Regions from separate parts of the Streptomyces purpurascens genome, predicted to be linked through region 2. Evidence: riboswitches for the same ligand, from Rfam matches in the RefSeq annotation. Region 2 holds a riboswitch; each other region holds the start of a gene.

Region 1 (2,258 bases), 2.1 Mb from region 2:
GAGACGATGCCCGTCTTGCGGTTGGCCGTCAGCGGCACATAGGCCAGGCGCACGCCCGCGTGGACCGTCATGTAGTCCACGCCCTGCTCGGCCTGTTCGATGACCGTGTCCTTGTAGACCTCCCAGGTCAGATCCTCGGCCCGGCCGTCCACCTTCTCCAGGGCCTGGTAGAGCGGCACGGTGCCGATGGGGACGGGGGAGTTGCGCAGCACCCATTCACGGGTGGTGTGGATGTTGCGGCCGGTGGAGAGGTCCATGACCGTGTCGGCGCCCCAGCGGGTCGCCCAGGTCATCTTCTCGACCTCCTCCTCGATGGAGGACGTCACCGCCGAGTTGCCGATGTTGGCGTTGACCTTCACCAGGAACCTCTTGCCGATGATCATCGGCTCGATCTCCGGGTGGTTGACGTTGGCCGGCAGCACGGCCCGGCCCGCGGCGATCTCGTCGCGGACCACCTCGGGCGAGACGTTCTCCCGGATGGCCACGTACTCCATCTCGGGCGTGATCTCGCCGCGGCGGGCGTACGCGAGCTGCGTGACCGCCTCGCCGTCCCGGCTGCGGCGCGGCTGGCGCGGGCGGCCGGGGAAGACGGCGTCGAGGTTGCGGAGGCCGCCGCGGGGCGAGGTGTGCTTGATGCCGTCGTCCTCGGGGCGGACGGGGCGGCCCGCGTACTCCTCGGTGTCGCCGCGGGCAATGATCCAGTTCTCGCGCAGCGGCTGCAGGCCCCTGCGGACGTCGGTGTCGACGAGTGGATCGGTGTACGGGCCCGACGTGTCGTACAGCGTGACCGCCTGGCCGTTGGTGAGATGCACCTGACGAACCGGCACGCGCAGGTCGGGGCGGGTGCCCTCGACGTATGCCTTGTGCCAGCCGATGGACTTCCCGGCCTCCTCGGACTGTGCGTCCTGAACGGAGGCAGGCGTGCGTGCGTCCTTGTCGGTCATGAGACCTACTCCCTACGCCGGCATTACCCGGTAACAGGTTCGGCGGTCGACGCAGCGGTTTCCGTCCGCCGACGTTCCGTGTGAAACATCACTCGACTTCGGTGATGTTTCATGTGAAACATCGCTGGGACGGAGGTCAGCGCCCTCTCAGCCCGGTGCTCCGAGCTCCCGCGTGTACAAAAGGTGCCTCCACGCTAGCGGCAATCTTGGCGCGGTGAACAGAGGGCCCCCCTCGTTCTTGCGATGATCGGTCGGTGACCACGACGCAGCGTCCCCCTTACCCACCGCCCGAGCCGCCTCGCGGATCCGGCGTCGGCAACGGCCGGGGAGACGGCCACGATTTCGTCCCCCGGGCCGGGTATGAGCCCGGGGCGGGTTACGGGCCCGGGGCCGGGGCCGGTGGTGAGCGTGGTTCCGGCTCTGCCGGGGGATACGGGCCGGGCAACGGCCAGGGTGGCGGCTCGGCCGGTGGGCACGGTTCCGGCGACGGGCAGGGGCCGGGCTCCGGCGGCGGGCACGGTTCCGGAACCGGCGGAGGCGACGGCCACGGCCATGGCCCCGGTTCCGCGCCAGGCGGCGGACACGGGCACTCGCACAGTCACAGCCACGGTCCGGCCGCGCCCGTCTCCATGCATCTGCGCAAGATCATCGCGGCGATCCTGATCCCGTTCGGCGCGGCCGTGCTGGTCGGTCTCGCCGTGCTGTGGCCGGGCGGCGCCCCGTCGCACGAGCGCACCGGCGTCGGCTTCGACCGGCAGACCGAGCAGGCCTCGGTCACCAAGGTCGTGGAGATCAGCTGCAAGGAGGCCGGCGCCTCGGGAGTCCCGCCGACCGGCGACACCTCCACCGCCGAGGGCTCCTCGGCGGAGCAGCAGGAGAAGGGCTCCTGCAAGCGAGCGACGATCCGGGTCGACAGCGGCAAGGACAAGGGCCGCACCTTCACCGAGATCATCCAGCCGGACCAGTCCCGCCAGCTGCACGAGGGCCAGAAGGTCGTGGTCGCCTACGAGCCCTCCGCGCCGAAGGACCTGCAGTACTCGGTCACCGACATCAACCGCCGTCTGCCCATGGGCCTGCTGGCCGGCATCTTCGCGCTCGCCGTCGTGATCGTGGGGCGGCTGCGCGGGGTCATGGCCCTCGTCGCACTGGCCATCAGCTTCCTGGTGCTGAACTTCTTCATCCTGCCCGCGATCCTCCAGGGCTCGAACCCGCTGATCGTGGCGGTGGTGGGCGCGAGCGCCATCATGCTCATCGCCCTGTACATGTGTCACGGACTGTCCGCACGGACCTCCGTGGCAGTGCTCGGCACCCTCA
Region 2 (2,258 bases):
CGTCGCGGCTGTCGGGGAGAAGCCGTTTCGTGCCAAGCAGCTCTCGCAGCACTACTTCGCGCGGTACGCGCACGAGCCGGAGCAGTGGACCGACATTCCGGCCGGTGCCCGGGGGAAGCTGCAGGAGGCGTTGCTGCCCGAGCTGATGAGCGTCGTGCGGCATCTGTCGACCGACCAGGGCACCACGCGCAAGACGCTGTGGCGGCTGTTCGACGGGACGCTCGTCGAGTCCGTGCTGATGCGTTATCCGGACCGGGTGACCATGTGCATCAGCTCGCAGGCGGGGTGCGGGATGAACTGCCCGTTCTGCGCGACCGGGCAGGCGGGTCTGGACCGGAACCTGTCCACCGCCGAGATCGTGCACCAGATCGTGGACGGCATGCGGGCCCTCAGGGACGGTGAGGTCCCCGGCGGTCCGGCGCGGCTCAGCAACATCGTGTTCATGGGCATGGGCGAGCCGCTCGCGAACTACAACCGGGTCATCGGGTCCATCCGGCGGCTCACCGACCCCGAGCCCGACGGCGTGGGGCTCTCGCAGCGCGGGATCACCGTCTCGACGGTCGGTCTCGTCCCGGCGATCCACCGCTTCGCCGACGAGGGCTTCAAGTGCCGTCTCGCCATCTCGCTGCACGCGCCCGACGACGAGCTGCGCGACACCCTCGTCCCCGTGAACACGCGGTGGAAGGTCCGGGAGGTGCTGGACGCCGGGTTCGAGTACAGCGCCAAGTCCGGGCGGCGGCTGTCCATCGAGTACGCGCTGATCCGGGACATCAACGACCAGGCCTGGCGGGGTGACCGGCTCGGGCGGCTGCTCAAGGGCAAGCCCGTGCATGTCAATCTCATTCCGCTGAACCCGACGCCCGGGTCGAAGTGGACGGCCTCACGGCCCGAGGACGAGAAGGCGTTCGTCGAGGCCATCGCCGCCCATGGTGTGCCGGTGACGGTCCGGGACACCCGTGGACAGGAGATCGACGGGGCGTGTGGTCAGCTCGCGGCCACCGAACGGTAGTCTGACCGTCGTACATACACCTTCATATTCCGACAGGGGAGCGCCACAGCGCTGAGAGTGCGGCACACGGCCGCAGACCCTCCGAACCTGGCCCAGGTCATTCTGGGTAGGGAGATCGGTCATCACTCGAGCTGTTGCGCCCTGCCCGGGAACCCTGAGTTCCCGGGCGGGGCCGCGTCTTCTCCTGGTCATCCAGGAGGAATCCAGTGAGCAACAACATCAAGCGGCTGACGGCCGTGGTCATCGGGCTCGGGATGGCCGGCACGCTCGCCGCGTGCGGGTCGTCCGGTGGAGACCAGGGCTCCGGCGACTCCAAGACCGTGACCCTCGTCAGCCATGACTCGTGGGCCGCGTCCAAGGACGTCATCGCCGCCTTCGAGAAGCAGTCCGGCTACAAGGTCGACGTCCTGGAGGACGGCGACGCCGGGCAGGCCGTGAACAAGGCCATCCTGACCAAGGACAACCCGCAGGGCGACGTCTTCTTCGGCGTCGACAACACGCTGCTCTCGCGGGCGCTCGACAACGGCCTGTTCCAGCCGTACGAGGCGAAGGGCTCGGACCGGATCAAGGCCGAGTACCGCGCCGACCAGGGCAAGCACCGGGTCACGCCCGTCGACACCGGCGACATCTGCGTCAACTACGACAAGAAGTACTTCGCCGACCACAAGCTCGAGCCGCCGAAGAGCTTCGACGACCTGGTCAAGCCGCAGTACAAGAACCTCCTGGTCACCGAGAACGCCTCAGCGTCCTCGCCCGGTCTCGGCTTCCTGCTCGGCACCGCGGCGAAGTACGGCGACGACGGCTGGCAGGGCTACTGGAAGAAGCTCAAGGCCAACGGCGTGAAGGTCGTCGACGGCTGGGAGCAGGCCTACAACGAGGAGTTCTCCGGCTCGGCCGGCGGCAAGAAGGCCAAGGGCGACCGGCCGCTCGTCGTGTCGTACGCCTCCTCGCCGCCCGTCGAGGTCGTCTACGCCGACCCCAAGCCCGGCGCGGCACCGACCGGGGTCGCGCAGGGCACCTGCTTCCGGCAGGTCGAGTACGCGGGGCTGCTGAGCAACGCCGAGAACACCAAGGGCGGCAAGGCGTTCCTCGACTTCCTGATCAGCGAGCGGTTCCAGGAGGACATGCCGCTCAACATGTTCGTGTACCCGGTGCGCGAGGGCGCCCAGGTGCCGCCGGAGTTCGTGAAGTTCGGGCCCCAGGCGAAGGATCCCGAGACCATGGACCCGGCGAAGATCGCCGACCACCG
Region 3 (2,258 bases), 4.2 Mb from region 2:
CGCCGTACCGCCCCGAGGGGAAGGAGGCGCAGTCGCCGACCGCGTACACGTCCGGCGCCGACGTCCGCAGATGCTGGTCGGACACGATCTCGCCCTGGGCACCGAGCTCCACTCCGGAGCCGGCCAGCCATGCCGTCGCGGGGCGGGCGCCGATGCCGACCACGACCGCGCCCGCCGGCAGCCGCGTGCCGTCGTCGAGGAGCACCGCCCCGGGCTCGACGCGCTCCACGCGCGCGTGCGTGCGCAGCACCGCACCCGCGTCGGCGTACCAGCCGGCCATCGGCGCGGCGACCTCGGCGGGCAGTGCCCCGGCGAGCGGCCGTTCGGCGGCCTCCACGACGGTCACCGCGCAGCCCGCCTCACGCGCGGCCGTGGCGAACTCCGCGCCGATCCAGCCCGCGCCGACGACCACGATGTCGTGCTTGCGGGCCAGCACGGGCCGCAGCCGCTCGGCGTCGTCCAGGGTGCGCAGCAGATGCACGCCCGGCACGCCCTCCGCGCCGGGCAGCCGGATCGGTTCGGCGCCGGTCGCGACGACGAGGACGTCGTACGGCACGGGCCCGTCCTCGGTGTCCAGCTCGTGATCGCCGGGGCGCAGGCCCAGCACCTCGCAGCCGAGTCGCAGTTCGATGCCGAGGGCCTCGAAGTCGAGGTCGAAGGCGGAGCCCTCGGCCTTGCCGAGCAGGACGGCCTTGGACAACGGGGGCCGGTCGTACGGCTGGTGGGGCTCGGCGCCGATCAGGATCACGGTGCCGGTGAAGCCCTGCTCCCGCAGGGCGACCGCGGTCTGCACACCGGCCATGCCCGCGCCTGCCACGACCACGCGCCGCGGCACGGACGGACCTGGTTCCTGCGTCTGCTCGCTCACCTGATCACCATAGACAACTGACGTTCTGTCAGTCAGTGCTCATGCGCAGTGACCTGCTCCACAACGCTCGTCCCGCTGCCCTGCTGGGACTCCCACTCCCACGTCTCCTCCAGCCGCACCCGCCCGTCGGGCAGCTCCACGACCGTCGACACACAGTGCCCGGAAGAGGTGGTTCCGTCCTGCTTGAGCTGTACGTAGCGGAAGTCCAGCCGGTCACCTTCCCGGGTACCCACGAGATGCCCGCGTACGACGTCGCCGCCCGTGTACTCGGCCCAGATCTCGCCGTCCTTCTCGTGGTACGTGAACCGGGTGCGGGTCCCCACCTGGCCCGGCGCCTGGTCGGCGACCGGGGCCAGGAGAAGACCGTCGAGGGATCGGGCCATGGACGGAGGCTCCCTTACTGCGGATACGGCATCGGGCTAGGGTGGCCAACGTAGAGCACTCGCGGGAGCCCGGACGCACCGGGCTGAGAGGGAGGCTGGCGGCCTCCGACCGTACGAACCTGATCCGGGTCATGCCGGCGAAGGGAGGGGCTGGACGCCCATGTCGCGCACGCGAACGTCAGACGTCCTCGTCATCGGGGGCGGCATCATCGGCCTGGTCACCGCGTGGCGGGCCGCACAACGCGGGCTGGCCACGGCCGTGGTGGACCCCGAGCCGGGCGACGGGGCCGCGCAGGTGGCGGCGGGCATGCTGGCCGCCGTCACGGAACTGCACTACGGCGAGCAGACCCTGCTCGGTCTGAACCTCGCCTCCGCCCGGCGCTACCCGGACTTCGCCGCCGAGCTCACCGACCTCACGGGCCACGACCTCGGCTACCGCCGCTGCGGCACGCTCGCCGTGGCCCTGGACGCCGACGACCGGGCCCATCTGCGCGAACTGCACGCCCTGCAGCAGCAGTCCGGCCTGGAGTCGCAGTGGCTGTCGGGGCGGGAGTGCCGTCGCCTGGAGCCGATGCTCGCGCCGGGAGTGCGCGGCGGGCTGCGGGTCGACGGCGACCACCAGATCGACCCGCGGCGGCTGTCCGGGGCGCTGGTCACCGCGTGCGAGCGGGCGGGTGTGGTCTTCCACCGGGCGTGGGCCGAGCGGCTCACCGTCGTACGGGACCGGGCCACGGGCGTCGTCACGGCCGACGGGACCGCGCTGGACGCGGGGCAGGTGGTGCTGGCCGGGGGCAGTCTCAGCGGGCGGCTCGCGGGCGTCCCGCAGGACGTGCTGCCGCCCGTGCGACCGGTGAAGGGGGAGGTCGTGCGGCTGACCATGCCACAGCGGCACGGGCCCTTCCTGAGCCGGACCGTGCGCGCGGTCGTGCGCGGCAGCCAGGTCTACCTGGTGCCGCGCGAGAGCGGCGAGCTGGTCATCGGGGCGACCAGCGAGGAAACGGGCTGGG

What was found. A riboswitch is a leader RNA that binds a small molecule or an ion and turns the genes downstream of it on or off. The one in region 2 is predicted to bind thiamine pyrophosphate.
Region 1: linked by a shared signal. The riboswitch ahead of thiC (phosphomethylpyrimidine synthase ThiC) and the one ahead of OHU35_RS30610 (thiamine ABC transporter substrate binding subunit) in region 2 are both predicted to bind thiamine pyrophosphate.
Region 3: linked by a shared signal. The riboswitch ahead of thiO (glycine oxidase ThiO) and the one ahead of OHU35_RS30610 (thiamine ABC transporter substrate binding subunit) in region 2 are both predicted to bind thiamine pyrophosphate.

Annotation. Positions count from the first base shown of each region.
Region 1 covers NZ_CP108341.1:4,598,861-4,601,118, forward strand. The annotation lists gene thiC (phosphomethylpyrimidine synthase ThiC) at 1-944, opposite strand, end outside; TPP riboswitch at 937-1,126, opposite strand; gene OHU35_RS20960 (YibE/F family protein) at 1,199-2,258, shown strand, end outside.
Region 2 covers NZ_CP108341.1:6,674,526-6,676,783, forward strand. The annotation lists gene rlmN (23S rRNA (adenine(2503)-C(2))-methyltransferase RlmN) at 1-1,009, shown strand, start outside; TPP riboswitch at 1,034-1,140, shown strand; gene OHU35_RS30610 (thiamine ABC transporter substrate binding subunit) at 1,264-2,258, shown strand, end outside.
Region 3 covers NZ_CP108341.1:2,496,754-2,499,011, forward strand. The annotation lists gene OHU35_RS11415 (NAD(P)/FAD-dependent oxidoreductase) at 1-868, opposite strand, end outside; gene OHU35_RS11420 (hypothetical protein) at 901-1,251, opposite strand; TPP riboswitch at 1,303-1,414, shown strand; gene thiO (glycine oxidase ThiO) at 1,412-2,258, shown strand, end outside.